Regions from separate parts of the Vibrio rhizosphaerae genome, predicted to be linked through region 3. Evidence: predicted binding sites of a transcription regulator. Region 3 holds the regulator's gene; each other region holds the start of a gene.
What was found. The regulator CRP, encoded in region 3, controls carbon source genes, mostly activating them, when cyclic AMP is high. The targets are predictions, from matches to a motif close to TGTGANNNNNNTCACA.
Positions count from the first base shown of each region.

Region 1: a site for CRP is predicted at 4,215-4,230, ahead of OCV37_RS02400 (CTP synthase). Genes of this name have one in related genera too.
Region 2: a site for CRP is predicted at 1,819-1,834, ahead of OCV37_RS19695 (glycogen/starch/alpha-glucan phosphorylase). Genes of this name have one in related genera too.

Region 1 is NZ_AP024903.1:523,105-529,549, reverse strand. It holds gene OCV37_RS02410 (multifunctional CCA addition/repair protein) at 1-1,039, shown strand, start outside; gene eno (phosphopyruvate hydratase) at 1,114-2,415, opposite strand; gene OCV37_RS02400 (CTP synthase) at 2,490-4,130, opposite strand; gene mazG (nucleoside triphosphate pyrophosphohydrolase) at 4,332-5,141, opposite strand; gene relA (GTP diphosphokinase) at 5,218-6,445, opposite strand, start outside.
Region 2 is NZ_AP024904.1:1,035,448-1,041,892, reverse strand. It holds gene cyoC (cytochrome o ubiquinol oxidase subunit III) at 1-381, shown strand, start outside; gene cyoD (cytochrome o ubiquinol oxidase subunit IV) at 378-692, shown strand; gene cyoE (heme o synthase) at 703-1,569, shown strand; gene OCV37_RS19695 (glycogen/starch/alpha-glucan phosphorylase) at 2,101-4,554, shown strand; gene malQ (4-alpha-glucanotransferase) at 4,668-6,445, shown strand, end outside.
Region 3 is NZ_AP024903.1:356,534-362,978, forward strand. It holds gene astA (arginine N-succinyltransferase) at 1-377, shown strand, start outside; gene OCV37_RS01540 (DUF1338 domain-containing protein) at 442-1,236, shown strand; gene crp (cAMP-activated global transcriptional regulator CRP) at 1,310-1,942, opposite strand; gene OCV37_RS01550 (phosphoribulokinase) at 2,213-3,082, opposite strand; gene OCV37_RS01555 (YheU family protein) at 3,200-3,412, opposite strand; gene OCV37_RS01560 (hydrolase) at 3,615-4,592, opposite strand; gene OCV37_RS01565 (TIGR02444 family protein) at 4,643-5,125, opposite strand; gene OCV37_RS01570 (ABC transporter ATP-binding protein) at 5,122-6,445, opposite strand, start outside.

The sequences.
Region 1 (6,445 bases), 170 kb from region 3:
AACGGAGAAGAAAAGTGGCTCTGGCTACCACGGATTTGCGTGTTTTTTCTCACCGGAAGTAACACTTGAAGACGATCTGATGCGCAGAGATTTAACCATCAATGCCATGGCACAGGATGCTCAGGGCCAGCTGTTCGATCCCTATCACGGCCAAACCGATATAGAACGACGTGTGCTTCGTCATGTCTCAGATGCCTTCGCAGAGGATCCGGTGCGGATCCTTCGCGTTGCCAGATTCGCGGCCAGATATGCTGCACTCGGATTTACAGTTGCCCCGGAAACCATGATGCTGATGCGTGAGATGGTTCAGTCCGGAGAAGTTGCTCATTTAACGGCTGAACGAGTCTGGCAAGAGCTCCATAAAGCGCTGGCAACAGACGCCCCGGACGTGTTCTTATCCGTACTCAGAGAATGTGGTGCACTGGCTGTAATTTTCCCTGAGATTGATTGCCTTTTCGGCGTACCTCAACCAGAAAAGTGGCATCCTGAAATTGATACGGGCATCCATACGCTCATGGTACTGCGTCAAGCAACACAGCTTTCCACGGCTTTGCCAGTCAGATTTGCCGCCATGGTTCATGACCTCGGTAAAGGCAAAACCCCACCGAGTGAATGGCCGAGCCATAAAATGCATTGCCATACTGGCTTAGCTTGTATCCGGGCGTTGTGCAAACGGATTCGTGTGCCATCGGAATATCGAGATTTAGCCTTAACCGTCTGTGAACACCATACCAATATTCACAATGCTGCCATTTTAAAGCCGGCAACCTATCTCAAAATACTGAATAAAATGGATGTATGGCGTAAACCGCAGCGACTGGAAAATGTCCTGCTCTGCTGTCAGGCAGACCATCAGGGACGGCTGGGCTACGAAGCGCTCTCTTATCCACAAAAGTCACTGTTTGAATCAGCCTATCAGGCTGCACTGGCAATTGATGTTCAATCAATCATTGATGCTGGATATCAAGGCTCAGCGATTCGAGACGAACTAGACAAACGCAGAATAGCTGCGCTCAAAGCCGCGTTATCGCCAGAATGATTTTATCGTCTGAATAACGAAGATAAAAAAAACGCCTCCGAAGAGGCGTTTTTCAATTCATGATAAAGCCGTAATTAAGCTTGACCTTTCACTTCTTTCAAACCGTTGAAAGGTGCACGGTCGCCCAGAGCTTCTTCGATACGGATCAGTTGGTTATATTTCGCAACACGATCAGAACGGCTCATAGAACCAGTTTTGATTTGACCTGCAGCAGTACCAACAGCCAGATCAGCAATCGTTGCATCTTCAGTTTCACCACTACGGTGAGAGATAACAGCGGTGTAACCTGCATCTTTTGCCATCTTGATTGCAGCCAGTGTTTCAGTCAGAGAACCAATCTGGTTGAACTTGATCAGGATAGAGTTAGCAACGCCTTTCTCGATACCTTCTTTCAGGATCTTCGTGTTAGTTACGAACAGGTCGTCACCAACCAACTGGATCTTGCCACCCAGCAGTTCAGTTTGGAACTTGAAGCCGTCCCAGTCAGACTCGTCCAGACCATCTTCGATAGAAACGATTGGGTATTCTGCAACCAGACCTTCAAGATATTTAGAGAACTCTTCAGAAGAGAACGTTTTACCTTCGCCTTTCAGGTCGTAGATACCTTGTTCTTTGTTGTAGAACTCAGAAGCTGCACAGTCCATAGCCAGAGTCACGTCTTTACCCAGAACGTAGCCAGCTTGCTCAACTGCTTCTTTGATTGCAGCCAGTGCAGCAGCATTTGATTCAAGGTTAGGAGCGAAACCACCTTCGTCACCGACAGCGGTGTTCAGGCCTTTTGCTTTCAGAACTTTGGCAAGGTTATGGAACACTTCTGCACCGATACGCAATGCTTCTTTCAGCGTTTTCGCACCAACAGGTTGAATCATGAATTCTTGAATATCAACGTTGTTGTCTGCGTGCTCACCACCGTTGATGATGTTCATCATTGGCAGCGGCATAGAGAATTGACCAGGAGTACCGTTCAGTTCAGCGATGTGCTCGTACAGAGGCATGCCTTTTGCAGCCGCAGCTGCTTTTGCGTTTGCCAGAGAAACAGCCAGAATCGCGTTAGCACCGAACTTAGATTTGTTTTCTGTACCATCCAGATCAATCATCACTTGGTCGATAGCTGCTTGATCTTTTGCATCTTTACCAATCAGCGCTTCAGCAATTGGGCCATTGACTGCTTCAACAGCTTTCAGAACCCCTTTACCCAGGAAACGAGACTTATCACCATCACGAAGCTCAAGCGCTTCACGAGAGCCAGTAGATGCACCAGATGGTGCAGCAGCCATACCTACGAAACCGCCTTCTAGGTGGACTTCAGCTTCTACAGTTGGGTTTCCGCGAGAGTCGATGATTTCACGACCTAGAATTTTAACGATCTTAGACATTAATGTTTCCTCTCTTTGAATTTAAATGTCAAACCTATAGGGTAACCGTATTCCCTACCGTTACCCGTGTCCTTTTATTTCTCTATAGTACGACGCTGGTACTCACCAGCAGCTTTTACAAACCCGGTAAACAGCGGATGTCCATCACGAGGTGTTGAAGTAAACTCAGGGTGATACTGAGAAGCCACAAACCATGGGTGATCAGGGTTCTCAATTACCTCAACCAGTTTTTTATCCGCAGATAAACCAGACACTTTGAGTCCTGCTGCTTCAATTTGAGGGCGAAGTACATTATTCACTTCATAACGGTGACGGTGACGTTCGTAAATGGTTTTACTACCATATAATGCATGCACTTTACTGCCTTCTTCAAGATGACATAATTGTGCTCCCAAACGCATCGTACCACCTAAATCTGATTTCTCGGAACGCTCTTCAACCTGACCGTCAGAATCAATCCATTCGGTAATCAGACCGACAACAGGATATTCAGTCGCACGATTAAATTCTGTTGAATGCGCACCTTCCATCCCCGCAACGTGACGGGCATACTCAATCAACGCCACTTGCATCCCTAAACAAATGCCCAGATAAGGGATCTTATTTTCACGCGCATACTGAGCCGCGAGGATCTTCCCTTCGATACCACGATCACCGAATCCGCCCGGCACCAGAATCGCATCTAACCCTTCGAGCAATTCAACGCCTTTATTCTCCAGATCTTGAGAATCCACATACTTGATCTGAACACTTAAACGATTTTTCAGACCTGCATGTTTTAAAGCTTCGTTGACCGATTTATACGCATCAGGCAACTCAATATATTTGCCGACCATACCGATGACCACCTCACCGGTCGGATTGGCTTCTTCATAAATCACCTGTTCCCATTCAGACAGGTCTGCTTCCGGAGCTTCAATCCCGAAGCGAGAACAAACCAAATCATCCAGCCCCTGTGACTTAATCAGTTGTGGAATTTTATAAATTGAATCGACATCTTTCATCGAGATGACGGCTTTTTCAGCCACATTACAGAACAGTGCAATTTTTTTCCGCTCATTGGCAGGAATGATGCGATCAGAACGACAAATTAGGATATCCGGCTGAATACCGATAGAGAGTAATTCTTTGACAGAGTGCTGAGTTGGTTTGGTTTTCACTTCACCGGCAGCTGCCAGATAAGGAACTAAGGTTAAATGCATAAACATGGCATTTTCACGACCAATGTCTACAGCAAGCTGACGAATCGCTTCGATGAACGGCAGAGACTCAATATCACCCACGGTGCCACCGATTTCAACAATAGCGACTTCGTGACCTTCAGCACCGGCAATCACACGATCTTTAATCGAGTTCGTAATGTGAGGGATCACCTGAATGGTCGCACCGAGGTAGTCACCACGGCGTTCTTTGCGTAGCACATCCGCATACACACGACCTGCGGTAAAATTGTTCCGCTTGGTCATCTTGGTCCGGATAAAGCGCTCGTAATGGCCCAGATCCAGATCGGTTTCCGCCCCATCTTCAGTGACGAATACTTCACCGTGCTGAGTCGGACTCATGGTGCCCGGATCAACGTTAATGTACGGATCCAGCTTCATGAGGGTCACTTTCAGACCACGTGCTTCTAAAATCGCTGCAAGCGATGCTGCTGCAATGCCTTTACCTAGAGAGGATACGACCCCGCCAGTCACAAAAATATACTTTGTCGTCATGTTTAACCTGAAATTGGTTGAATGAGGGAAATGGATTTCTTCTGGACGGGAAGTAAATATACCAGAACCCCATTAACGCCACAACGTGAAACTTATCACACTCTCAATTTTTCTTTTTTGCTTCAAATCAAATCCAATTCGCACAATTGTAGCTCATTTGAGTTGAGCCACATGGATAAGACTCACATGACCAGTTAACGTTCAATCTGAACCCTGATTTTTCTCTTGGCGCTTGACCTGTACCCAAAATTGATCGAGTTCATCGAGTGTATAATCATCCAGTGATTTCCCTGCCTGACCGGCCAAAGCTTCGACCCCTTGAAACCGCCGGGCAAACTTTTGATTTGCACGCGTCAGCGCTGACTCAGGGTGATGCTTTAAATGACGTGTCAGATTCACCACCGCAAACAACAGGTCGCCCAGCTCATCTTCTATCGCAGCAGGATCTGCCGGAGAGCGACGCACTTCGTCAATGACTTCATCAAGCTCTTCCCGAACTTTATCGACGACTGGTGTTAACGTCTCCCAGTCAAAGCCATGCTTCGCACATTTTGTCTGCAATTTATAAGCGCGGCTCAATGCGGGGAGTGATTGCGGAACCCCATCCAAAATACTCTGCTCTTTACGTCCTGTATGAGCTTTCTCTTCCGCTTTGACTTTCTCCCAATTGGCCCGAATCTCAGCTTCACTGTCAAATACCTGATCAGAAAAAACATGGGGATGACGACGAATCAACTTCTCGTTCACACCGCGAATCACATCATCAAAATCAAATAGTCCTTGTTCTTGAGCCAATTGGCTGTAAAAAATAGCCTGAAAAACAAAATCCCCTAGCTCTTCTTGCAGATTTTCCCAATCTTGCGCATAAATGGCATCAACCACCTCATAGGTTTCTTCCACCGTATGCGGCACAATACTTTCAAACGTCTGCTTTTGATCCCACGGACAACCGGATTGAGGATCTCTGAGCCGAGCCATAATCTGCTTTAACTGTTCAATCGGATGAGACATAACCCCTCTTTTTTATGCTAAAGAGAAAGCGAGGGAGATCCCTCGCTTTCTGTGAGACTAAACCTGACGAATCAAGTTACCCCAATCGTTTAACCGACAAAACATCTTTCGTCTGCTCAATCCGTTTACATACCCGGGAGAGCACTTCAACACTTGTCAGTTCCAAATCAAAATCCATATAAATGAGCTGACGTTTATGATCGGTCCGGCTTTTCATACTGGCGACCTTAATTTTCTCATTGGCCAGCAGTGTCGTGATGTCTTTCAACAGACCACCACGTTCCATCGCTTCGACCCGAACGGTCAGAACATAAGACCCGAGCAGCCCGCGTCCCCAAACGGTATCAATAATGCGCTCCGGCGCATGATGCATCAACTCTTCCAGCTGTTCACAGTCACTCCGGTGGACCGAAATCCCCCGCCCCTGAGTAATGTAACCTTTAATCTCATCACCGGGAATCGGACGACAACAACGCGCCAGATGGGTCATTAAATTATCAACCCCTTCGACGACAACCGCATCTTTGCTCGGTGCCGGCGTGGTCGTCTTCTGTTCCTTCTCTTGTAATTTTTCAAGGACCAGCTGATCTTCTTCTTCCGCGGTCGGTTTGTTGACCAATGCATTGATATGATTGACGATTTGGTTAATCCGTAAATCACCGCTGCCGATGCCGACATATAGTTCATCCGGTGAATTGACATTAAACCGTTTCAGCGCATATTCGCTGGCATCTTTGAGCGTCGCACCGATTTTTGCCAGTTCGGTTTCCAGAATTTCCCGGCCTGCCTCTAAATTCTTCTCCCGGCTTTGCTTTCTAAACCAAGCATTAATCTTGGCCCGGGCACGGCCAGAGTGAACAAATCCCAACGCAGGATTGAGCCAGTCTCGTGATGGATTCGGTTCTTTGGCGGTGATAATTTCCACCTGATCGCCCATCGTCAGTTTATGAGTAAATGGCACGATACGTCCGGCGACTTTTGCACCGATACAGCGATGCCCGACTTCCGAATGGATATGGTAAGCAAAGTCCAGAGGTGTTGCCCCCATCGGCAAATCAACCACATCCCCTTTCGGGGTAAAGGCATAAACACGATCATCAAATACCTGACTGCGCAATTCATCCAACATTTCGCCGGAATCGGACATTTCTTCTTGCCAGTCAAGCAACTTGCGCAACCACGTAATTTTTTCATCATAGCCACGGTGTCCGGCCGAACTGCCTTCTTTATATTTCCAATGTGCAGCAACCCCTAACTCGGACTCCTCATGCATCTGACGGGTCCGAATCTGAATTTCAATGGTT
Region 2 (6,445 bases), on a different replicon from region 3:
AGTATTACGTTTGGCTTTGGCATGATTGCGATGAAACGCAAACAAATTGGTGCCCTGAAATTGTGGTTGGTGATTACCTTCTTGTTCGGGGCTGGCTTTATCGGTATGGAAATCTATGAATTCCACCATCTGATTGTTGAAGGCTATGGCCCGGATCGCAGTGCGTTCCTGTCTGCATTCTTCACCTTGGTTGGAACGCATGGTCTTCACGTGACCTTTGGTTTGATTTGGTTGTTTGTTTGTTTCTGGCAATTGAATACCAAAGGTTTGACCGACATGATCGAAACTCGGTTCGGCTGTCTGAGCTTGTTCTGGCACTTCCTTGATATCGTCTGGATTTGTGTATTTACATTCGTTTATTTAGTTGGGGTGACATCATGAGTAACCAACACGCTGACTCAGGAGTGAAGGGATATGTGATTGGCTTCGTTGCCTCTCTGATCTTAACGATTATTCCTTTTTACTATGCTGCGACACAAAGCCTCTCGACCGGAACAACATTTGCTGTTCTGTTCGGTTGCGCCATTGTTCAGGTGATTGTTCATTTTGTCTACTTCCTGCATATGGAAACCAAGACGAGTGAAGGTCGCTGGAATTTCATTTCACTGGTGTTTTCTGCGATTGTTGTTCTGATTCTGATCGCTGGTTCTATCTGGATTATGTGGAACCTAAACATCAATATGATGATGTAGGCGCAGGCTGATGATTAAAGGGTATCTATCGATCACCAAACCAGGCATTATCGTGGGTAACCTGATCTCTACGGCTGCGGGATTTTTTCTCGCAGCCAAAGCGGAATCAGCCTCATCAATGTTACTGCTTTGTACGCTTGCCGGGGTGGCTTTGATCATCGCGTCAGGGTGTGTCATTAATAATATTTTTGACCGTGATATCGATAGCAAAATGGCACGTACCAGTCAGAGATTATTGGTGCGTGGTGAGATTAATGTTGATCATGCATTTATCTACGCCATCGTCTTATTACTCGCTGGAACAGCGCTCTTGTACCAACAGACAAACCCACTGACCGCCGTTGTGGTTTTATTGGGTTATGTCTTCTATGTCTTCTTTTATACGATGTGGTACAAGCGGACGTCAGTCTACGGCACATTGGTCGGGAGTATTTCTGGGGCGGTGCCGCCGTTGGCTGGCTATCTCGCAGTGACGAATTATGTCAGTCTGGAAGGCGTGCTATTGTTTAGCTTATTCTGCCTCTGGCAGATGCCTCACTCCTATGCGATTGCGATGTTCCGACTTCAGGACTATCGTCAGGCGGGAATTCCTGTGCTGCCGGTCGTGGCCGGGATCGATAAGGCGCGCAAGCATATGATGGCCTATGTGATCGCATTTAATGCTGTTGCGTTGGGGTTATACCTTGTCGGAAACACCGGTTATGAATATCTGGTGGTGGCCTCGGCAGTTTGCTTTATGTGGACCCGTGTTACATTCCGTCGTATGACCGCGGATAACTTTGAAGCATGGTCGAAAACGGTGTTTAAACACTCGCTCATTGTGGTGATGAGTTTCAGTGCCGTCCTCGGCGTTGAGCTGCTCCCGCTGAGTTTCTAGCGATAGTGCACACATCTTCTGCAAATCATAAAGGCATCATTGGATGCCTTTATTTTTATCACCTTGCATAACATTCCCTTCATTTCTTTGCTCATACTCTTTTCCGGATAGCTTTCTACTGATTGTAAGTATTTACTTACATACCCGTGTCGTTACATTGGAATACATCACTTTTGTCTGGTTGAGAGAAAAAATGACGAAAAAATAATCATATCGCTGGTGCTTTGGTCAGATGTTATGTTATCAATATGTGATTATTGTCACTTTTTGTAGACATTATCCACTGAAAAAGACGCAAGGAGTTCAATTTAACGACTAAGGTTACTATCTAAAGGTATTGTGAGTCATGTTCAACACAGAAGTTGATATGTATCACACCTCAACTTGGTAAGACGGCTGTATACCATATGATTTTCATGACTGAGAGGAAGTGACTGCGACAGTTTCTTCGTATCCAACGTTTCTTGAGCCCAGTCAGTACTGGCAGAGACGGATTTCAGTCAGCTCGTTACCTGTTTGGGAGGGGTTACGATGAAAGCAGTATTGCAGAAGTCATTTGATAAGACGCTGTTTCTGGAGAATGTAAAGCGTCATCTGACATCAACCTATGCAACTACCGTTGAACATGCGACCAAGCGTTCTTGGTATTTGGCCATGTCCCGGGCGTTGGCAGAACTCACCACATTTGATCTACTAGAAACAGAGCAGGATGAACGGATTCTGAATGCGAAAAGTGTCAATTATCTTTCTCTGGAATTTCTGATTGGTCGTCTGACCGGTAATAACTTACTCAATATGGGCGTTTATGAGGCCATTGGCGATGCCGTGGCTGAATTGGGACTTGATTTAAGTGACTTGCTTGAAGAAGAACGGGATCCCTCACTGGGTAATGGCGGGTTAGGGCGTCTGGCTGCTTGTTTTATGGATTCTCTGGCTGCTCAGGAATTCCCTTCCGTTGGCTATGGGCTGCACTATGAATATGGGCTGTTTAAACAGTCATTTGATGCGTGCCATCAAAAAGAAGCGCCGGATGCGTGGGGTGGGATCGAAGGCTATCCGTGGGAAGTGGCACGGCCGGAACTGGCACAGGAAATTGGCTTTTACGGCTATGTCACTAACGAAACGGTCGATGGACAGGAAAAAAGAAAATGGATTCCGGGCATGACGGTGATGGGAATGCCATGGGACATTCCTGTCGTCGGCTATAAAAGTGAAACGGTATATCCGCTGCGTTTATGGGAGTGTCGGGCGATTGCGCCATTCTCTTTAGAAAGTTTCAATAATGGCAACTACTTTGAGGCACAGCACGCCTTGATTGATGCCGGCAACATAACCAAAGTGCTCTATCCGAATGATAATCATGAAAAAGGCAAGACACTGCGTTTGATGCAGCAGTATTTTCACAGCGCGGCTTCGGTGCGTGACATTCTTCGTCGTCATGAAGCAGCCGGGCATTCATTGTCGGAGTTACCTCAGTATGAAACGATCCAACTCAATGATACCCACCCGGCGATCGCCATTCCTGAGTTGATGCGAATTTTTATCGATGAACAAGCGATGTCTTGGGAGGATGCATGGGGTATCTGTAGTCAGACATTCGCCTATACCAACCATACCTTGTTACCTGAAGCATTAGAAACATGGGATGAAGCATTGATTCAGCGTTTGTTGCCACGTCATATGGAAATCATCTACGAGATTAATCACCGCTTCTTGCAGGAGGTTCGGGAAAAATGGCCCGGTGATGGGGATAAGCAACAAAAGCTCTCCATCATTCAGGAAGGATTTCACCGGATGGTAAGAATGGCTAATCTTTGTGTCGTGGGGTCTTATGCGGTCAATGGTGTGGCTGCGCTCCATTCAGCGCTGGTCAAACAAGACCTGTTTCCTGAATTTGATGAACTCTATCCAAATCGGTTGATGAATGTCACCAATGGCATCACACCTCGTCGCTGGCTCCAGTATTGTAATCCGGGACTATCCCACCTGATTACTGAAAAAATAGGAGACCACTGGCCTGTTGCGCTGGATGAATTGGCGCAACTCTCTCAATGGGCCGATGATAATGCGTTTCAGAAAGCCTTTATGGCCGTCAAGAAAGACAACAAAGTGCGTCTGGCCAAGTGGGTCAAAACCCATATGGATATTGAACTGAATACCGACGCGATTTTTGATGTGCAGATTAAACGGCTGCATGAATATAAGCGTCAACATTTGAATATGCTGCATATTCTTTCGCTTTATCACCGTTTACTGAATCAGCCTGATTTTGACATGGTGCCCCGGGTGTTTATTTTTGCCGCCAAAGCGGCACCGGGTTATTACCTTGCCAAAGAAATTATCTACGCAATTAATAAGATCGCAGAAAAGATCAACCATGATGAACGGGTGAACGACAAATTAAAAGTGGTGTTCATTCCTGATTATCGGGTCAGTATGGCTGAGATTATCATTCCGGCAGCGGATGTTTCCGAACAGATCTCAACGGCAGGGAAAGAAGCGTCCGGGACCGGGAATATGAAAATGGCGCTCAATGGTGCGTTGACCATCGGCACGATGGATGGGGCCAACGTTGAAATCCGTGAAGAAGTTGGTGATGAGAATATCTATATTTTCGGGCTGGAAGTTGAAGACGTGAATCGCCTCAGAGCCAGTGGATACAACCCGTTTGACTACTACAATGCTGATCCGTTGCTGAAAGCTTCGCTTGATTTATTGATCGGTGAAGAATTTACCCCCGGAGAGCCGAGAAAGCTCAGAGCCACCTATGAAAGCCTTTTAGATGGCGGAGACCCTTATTTGGTACTTGCTGATTTTGCCGCTTATATTGAGGCTCATCGTCAGATTGATGTGCAGTATCGCGATGTGGCGGGGTGGGCGAAAAAAGCCATATTGAATACCGCCCTGGTTGGCAAATTCAGTTCTGATCGAAGTATTCGTGATTATGTTGATCAGATATGGAAGCTTCAATCGGTTCCACGCTAAGGCGATGGTGTGGGATGCCGGTGGCTGTTGTGACGTTAACGAACGGCTGACCATCGGACGCGGACGGTGACTCAGCATGTCACCACTTCTATATCAGGAGGGCTGTCATGGAAATTGAACAAGACCGCTTATTGGCGGTCGCCCATCAGGCGGGGATTGCTGATCGCTATACCAGTAATTTAGGGAAAGAAGCCGTTGTCAGTCGCCAAACGATTGAATATTTACTCAATGCGTTGGGTTATGACACGCAGTCACAGGAGGCATTACTTCACTCAGCTGAGAGAATTCATAAACAGCCGATTCTGGAGCCGGTTTTGTTTGGTCAGGCTGATCAGGTGATTGAAGTGCCGTTGTATCTCGGCAGTAGTGCAAGAGAAAGTGAGTTTCAGTGGACGCTGGAAACCGAGCAGGGAGAACGCTACGAAGGGTATCTTCAGTCCCAGATTGTCAGAGATGAGCGGGATGAAGGCGGGCCGCTGGTGTTTTCTTTATCGACGGTACTGCCTCTTGGCTATCACACTTTATCGGTATTACGGAAAGGACGTCAGACGCCTTATCAGACCAGAATTATTGTGGCACCACCTGCCTGTTTCAAGCAACCGGCATTGCAGCAGGGTGAGAAATTATGGGGCCCCAGCGTGCAGTTGTATACCTTGCGTTCGCAACAGAACTGGGGGATCGGTGATTTTGGTGACTTGAAACAACTTGTGATCAAGATGGCTGAATTGGGCGCAAATTTTGTCGGCTTAAATCCGATCCATGCCTTGTTTCCTGCTTATCCTGAAAGTGCCAGCCCTTACAGCCCTTCTTCTCGCCGTTGGATTAATCTTTTATACATTGATGTGAATGCGATTCCTGAATTGAGTGGCTGCCCACAGGCCCAGCAACAGATCGCGAGCCCCGATTTCTGTCAACGCCTGAGTGCAGTAAGAGCCAGTGAATGGGTTCAGTATACCGATGTTGCCGCACTGAAAATGGAAATTCTGCCGCTGCTCTATGAGACTTTTAAACATCAGCATTTGGACATATTGACTGAACGCGGACAGGCATTTCATGATTTTGTTGCGCAAGGCGGTGAGTCTTTACTCTCTCAGGCCGCCTTTGACGCGATTCATGCTGACCTGTGTGAGCAAGATGCCCGTCTTTGGGGATGGCAGGTTTTCCCCGAGCATTATCAGCATTTTCACAGTGCTGCGGTACAAGATTATCTGCGTGAAAATCAGGATCGCATCAATTTGTATCTCTACTTGCAATGGATCGCCGATGAACAAATTCAGGCCGTCCAGCATACTGCGGAAGCACAAGGGATGGTAATCGGACTGTATCGCGATCTCGCCGTTGGTGTTGCTGAGTCCGGTGCGGAAGTGTGGGCGGATCAGGGCAACTTATTACTTGATGTCAGTATTGGTGCGCCGCCCGATGAACTGGGTCCGCTCGGGCAGAACTGGGGATTGCCGCCGCTCAATCCATTGACACTGAGAACACTCGCTTATGAACCTTTTATTCAGCTCCTGCGCGCCAATATGAAATATTGCGGCGCCTTGCGGATCGACCACATTCTGGGGCTGTTGCGGCTCTGGTGGATCCCCCGGGAAGAACCGGCGACTCAAGGGGCTTATCTGTATTATCGTGTGCATGAATTGCTTGCCATCCTAGCGCTGGAATCGCATCGCCATCAGTGTAGTGTCATTGGTGAAGACTTAGGTACGGTCCCGAAAGAGATCGTTACTCTGCTCGCAGATGCCGGCATCTATTCTTATAAAGTCTTCTTTTTTCAAACGGCTGAAGATGGCGGCTATTTTTCTCCGGCACATTATACCGTGCAGTCGATGTCGGCATTGTGTACTCATGACATGCCGACGCTACGGGGATTCTGGCACTGTCTGGATTT
Region 3 (6,445 bases):
TCAACCTGCTCAGCCCTGAAGCTCAAGCCGTGATAGGGCAGGTGCACGACAAGACCAAACCGGCTTTAAAATTGTTGGAAGAGGAAGGTTTCACCTGTCGTAATTATGTCGATATTTTTGATGCGGGCCCGACGGTTGAATGTGATTTACGCCATATTGAATCGGTGAGGCATTCTGTCTCTGCAACGGTGAAAGTGGCGCAACATCAGAGCCAACAAAAAGTCATACTCAGTAATACTTCATTTGAATTTTTCCGGGCGACGATTGCCGAGGTCGATTTTCATCCGGAATCTGAGACTGTGATCATCACGCCTGAAGTTGCTCAGGCTCTGTTGATTCAGTCTGGTGATCGGGTCCGTTTTCTGATGATTCGTTAATCCGTTGAATCAGGAAACAAGGACGTGATGATAGCCCAAGATAATTGATAAAGAAGGAGGCGCTATGACGCCGAACTCACTGTTTGCCGCCTTATGGCAAGATTATACAACCAGACTTTGCCCATCAGCACAGCGGATTCACCAACTACTTCAGGATAAGAAGCCGCTGAATAATGATCATATTGCGTTACGAACATTTAATGTGTCACCCATAAACCTTGAGGTGATAGCTGCGCCTTTTGTACGACTGGGGTATGTGTCGAAAGGGCACTATCAATTTGAGCAAAAGAAATTAGCGGCGCAGCACTTTGAACATCCGGACTCTCAGTTACCGAAAGTCTTCATCAGTGAGTTAGAAGTTGAACGCTGCTCCGAATCGTTGCAAAAGATCGTGAGAAGTCTGGTTTCTCATGTCCGAGCCGAAATGGTTGCTGATGCTGATTTTCTTTATGGTGGGCGTTTATGGCCGATTTCACTCGAGCAGTATTATCTGTTGGCGGAGGAAAGTGAATACGCCGCTTGGGTGGCAGCACATGGTTATGGCGCCAACCATTTTACGGTGAGCGTCAATCAACTGGCTCGTTTTCATCAGGTTGCGGAGGTGAATGCTTATCTACACCAACAGGGATTTGTGATCAATTCATCCGGAGGCGAAGTGAAGGGCTCGCCCGAGTTATTTCTGGAACAGTCATCGACTATGGCGGACCGGGTTGTGGTTGAATTCGATGAAGCCGAGTTGTTAGTTCCCGGTGGTTTTTATGAATTCGCCAAACGGTATCCGATGGCAAATGGCATCTTATATCCCGGGTTTGTCGAAGCTTCAGCGGATAAGATCTTTGAGAGTACCAACGCGCAGTGATATGTCATGCGTTATTGTCGTAAATAAAAGAGCCATCACAAGGATGGCTCTTTTGTCGGCGCAAGCATAAAAATTATCTTGTACCGTAAACAACAATGGTTTTCCCGTGGGCTGAAATAAGGTTCTGCTCTTCGAGCATTTTCAAGATGCGGCCAACGGTTTCACGAGAACAGCCGACGATCTGGCCGATCTCCTGACGAGTAATTTTGATTTGCATACCGTCTGGATGCGTCATTGCATCGGGTTGTTTTGCCAGATTTAACAGCGTCTGTGCAATACGACCAGTCACATCCAGAAACGCCAGATCACCAACTTTTTGGCTAGTGACTTGCAGGCGGCTTGCCATTTGTCCTGCCAGACGCATCAGAATATCTGGGTTGACCTGAATTAACTGACGGAATTTTTTGAAGGAAATTTCTGCAACTTCGCAGGGAGATTTCGCTCTGACCCAAGCTGTCCGTTCTTGACCTTCTTCGAATAAACCAAGTTCACCGATGAAGTCACCCTGATTGAGATAAGAAAGGATCATTTCTTTTCCTTCTTCATCCTTGATCAGAACAGCAACAGATCCCTTCACGATGTAGTAAAGCGTTTCCGCTTTTTCGCCTGCATGAATCAGCGTACTCTTTGAAGGGTATTTATGTATGTGACAATGTGAAAGAAACCACTCTAATGTTGGATCGGTTTGAGGTTTACCTAGAACCATAATATCTCTCTTCCTCTGCAGGGTATGCTTGCTGCTTTCCATGTTTTCGCAAAGCTTTTGAACTGAACACGTTTAAACTACACATGTCTCGGAACTGAATACTTAGCATAAAAGCACTTGAGAAAGCCTGCAAGTTGTCTTCTGTTTCGGTATCAAATAGTATCCTTTTTCTTACACAATTTCTTGACTTTAATCGTGTCATGACCGTGATTTAGTACGCAAAAACGTGCGCATTATCACGGTATAGGAACTAAAGAGCCCAATTCGTGTCTAGCCAATTTTTCCCGTCTCGATCAACTGCTGGAGAATCGGACGGACAATCAACTCCATCGCAAAGCTCATTTTTCCGCCAGGAACAACAATTGTGTTATGACATGACATAAAAGAGCCATCAATCATTGCCAATAGATAAGGGAAATCAACTTTTTTGATGCCTAGTAAGCGGATGACGACAAAACTTTCATCCAGACTCGGAATCCCTTTTGCACTCAGCGGATTCGATGTATCGACGGTCGGAACTCGCTGAAAGTTAATGTGTGTCCGGGAAAATTGGGGCGTAATGTAATTTAAGTAATCATCCATGGAGCGAACGATCGAATCCATTACTGCTTCTCTGGAATGGCCTCGATCCCGGGTATCCCGGACATATTTTTGAATCCACTCCAGATTGACGATCGGCACCATGCCAATGAGAAAATCAACATGTTGGGACACATTGGTTTCACCGTCAACAACTCCGCCGTGAAGTCCTTCATAAAAGAGGACATTGGTATCATTGGGGAGATCTTGCCAAGGCGTAAATGTTCCCGGCATCTGATTATAGGGAACCGCTTCATCAAATGTATGCAGGTAACGGCGAATTTTTCCCGTGCCGGTACGGCCATATTCCCGGAAAAACTCCTCTAAAGCCGGAAAATCATTTGCTTGGGGGCCGAAATAGCTGATATGGCGGCCCTGTTCTCTGGCTTTACGGATTTCGACATCCATTTCCGGTCTGGTGAAGCGGTGGAAACTGTCCCCTTCAACCCAAGCCGGCTTAATCCGCATCATGTTAAACATTTTGCGAAAAGCCTCAGAAGTCGTTGTCGTTCCGGCTCCTGATGAGCCGGTTACTGCGATAATCGGATGTTTTGCTGACATGACATACCTTGTCTTATCATTCCTTGTCGTTCACTCAATCAATTTCTCGAAAGTGTTATCGAGAAATCGATTTCACTATATCACGGAAATTGGTGCTGTCACCGGACAATTCATGAATTAACGATATCTGTTTTGTTGAATATCAACAGATTCGTGAAGTTCGGAATAAACAATAACGGCTTCTCCGGACTGAATTTGTTGTTTGACCTGAGCGACTTTCTCTTCAAGCGAGATTTCATGCTCACCGTAGTCAGTTCCTTCCCGGAGAATAAACTCTCGGATCAGGTTATTGAGTGTGTCTGGTTCGAGCGTTTGCCAAGGAATAATCATAATGATGACCTTTTATACGATCACTCTGGGATGAATGAATAGCGTGTATCTTAACGGATTTTGCATGATGTTGCGCAATAATCATGATTTTACACGCAAATATCGAATAATGTTTGCGACGTGACTTAGGCAAAGCCCAAGAACACTGATCAGGTTGCTCAGTGTGCTCGGGCGTCGTTGGCGAAGAGACGGGGGATTGAATTTAAGGCTTGGGTGACTGTGCCCGATAGTAGTGGGGCAGCGCTTCTTCCAGCCAGAAGCGTGGTTTGGCAAGGGTGCCACTCAGAAAGCCGACATGTCCGCCATGGGGCATGAGCTGATAATCGATGACCTGAGGCAGCGGTGCTGTCGGAATGACGGCTTCGGTCATAAAGGGATCGTCTTGTGCGTGTAAAATCAGTGTTGGCAGACGAATTTGCCCCAGTTTTGAGATCGCCGAACAGCGTTGATAGTAGTCCTGTGCGTTTGCAAATCCGTGCAGGGGCGCGGTGATCAAATCATCGAATTGCTGCAATGTTTGTAATTGCCTGATTGACTGCTGTGAGAGGGGAATCGCTTGTCGCAGTGTCTCGAATTTACGATAAGCATTTTGCTTGAGCGAACGAAGCAGATATGTCTGATAGAGGCGTGAGAAGCCGCGATTAATCCGGTGCGAACTATCACTTAAATCAAATGGTGCGGAGATAATAGTCGCACTGTCAACAAGAGGCTCATCAGCAAACTCAGCCAGATAATTCGCCAGCATATTGCCGCCGAGTGAGACACCAGTCACCATCTTATAATTTGACGGGAAACGTTGCTGAATATGCATCAGAAAATGGCGTGGATCGCTGGTTTCGCCAGAATGATAAGCACGGGCTCGCCGGTTTGGTTGACCATCACATCCGCGGAAATGCATCATGACGCTTAACCAGCCTTGTTGCGCAAAAGCATGCATCAGTCCATTGGCATAAGGACTGTGAAAGCTTCCCTCCAGACCATGAAAAAGAATAAACAAAGGCTTTGTTTGCGCACTGGGGTGATTTGGGTCTTCACTCCAGGCCAGCGTCAACACATCATCATCTGGCGTTGTCAGAGTCTCCTTGTGTGGTGTAAATAAAGGATGGCGCCGGACCCATCTGGGCAACAAGGTCTGAATGTGTGGCGCTGCAGCGCCTGACGCTGGTTGAAACGGCATGATTGTGGCTTTGTTCATCGGTTGTATGGGGCTTTTCACCGCGCTGGTTTTCCTTATCTCTTAGTCGGTGTGGTTGAAAATGATGCTGGTTTCGCAAAAATTTTGGCAAGATGGTCGGCTGTCAGCGCATGGCAGTAGCGCTGGGTCATTAATTGTGAGTCGCCGGGCTGCAACTGGAGTTGATTAATACAATCCACCAAATCGGACTGTTGTTGCTTCTCGAGTTGCAGTTCAAATTGGAGTGATTCACGATAGAGTGTGTCTGGCAGATGAACTTTGAGTTTTCTGCGTAACTCTCGATAACTATTCAGCAGTCCTTCGGTTGTGCTGATACAGGTCATGACACGATGCCAGTCTTGTTGTCCGATACTGAGCTGCTGTTCATCAAGCCATTTCAGCAGCAAAAGTAAATTGACATTACCGTGGTAGTTGTTTTGGAGGCTGAGACAGGCTTCTTTGACTTCCCGGACACTGTAATATTGCAAACTGAATTGCCATAGCCGCTCCAGTGTCAGGGAAATCGGTGTCTGAATCATAAAATGTTGAACTCCTGTTCCATCTGTTCTAGGTGCTCTTGGTGCTCCATCCATTGGGACTCCAGTTCTTCAAGGTCAGATTTACTTTGAGCCTGAAGTGCCAGCACCTGAGTAAGTTTAGCTTTATTCTCTGCCTCATACAGAGAAGAATCGCCTAATTGTTGCTCTGCATCGCTGAGTGTTGCCTGTAATTTATCGATTTGTTGCTCTAATTGTGTCAGTTTCTTGCGAATTGGTGCGGTTTGCTGACGCAGCTCTGCTTCTTTCCGTTTTTGTTCTTTTTTCGCCGCTGCGCTGAACGGGCTGTCTTTCGTTGGCGTCTGCTCTTTCTTATCTTGTTTGGCCTGTTTTTGTTGATCCGTGAGCCAGCGATAGTAATCATTCAGGTCACCATCGAATGCTGCGACTTTTGCATCATGAACCAGATAGAAGTCATCGGTGGTTGCCCGAAGCAGATAACGGTCGTGACTGACAATCACCATTGCCCCCTCGTAAGTCTGCAAAGCGAGTGTGAGTGCCTGACGCATATCGAGGTCAAGGTGGTTGGTCGGTTCGTCCAGTAATAGTAAGTTTGGTTTTTGCCAGACAATCAGCGCCAGCACCAGTCGGGCTTTTTCGCCACCGGAGAACGGGGCGACTTTTTCGAGGGCTTTATCGCCTTGAAAGCCAAAACTACCGAGATAATCTCTTAACTGCTGTTCCGTATGATTGGGGGCGATTTGCATTAAGTGTTGTAACGGTGTCTCTTCAGGATGAAGTGTTTCCAACTGATGCTGAGCAAAATAGCCGATTTTGACACCTTGAGAATAGGTGAGATGACCACTTTGAGGTTGGAGATCACCGGAAAGTAATTTAATGAGTGTTGATTTACCGGCACCATTACGACCCAGTAAACCAATGCGGCTACCGGGGACCAGGTTCAATTTGATTTGTTTGAGAATCGCGACGTTATCATATCCGGCAGCGACTTCATCCATCATCAGAATCGGGTTCGGCAGGGCTGCCGGTTCTCTGAATTCAAAGCTAAATGGATTATCTAACTGCGCGGGCAGCACTTTTTCCATCCGTTCCAGCGCTTTAATCCGACTCTGGGCTTGTCGGGCTTTAGACGCTTTGTAGCGGAAGCGATCGATATAGCTTTGCATATGCGAAATTTGCTTTTGCTGTTTCTGATACATCGCCTGCTGCAACACCAGTTTCTCCGCTCTCTGATTCTCAAATGACGAATAGTTACCGGTGTATTCGTTGAGTTGTTGATTCTCGATATGAATAATTTTACCGACAATCGGGTCAAGGAAATCCCGGTCATGTGAAATGAGA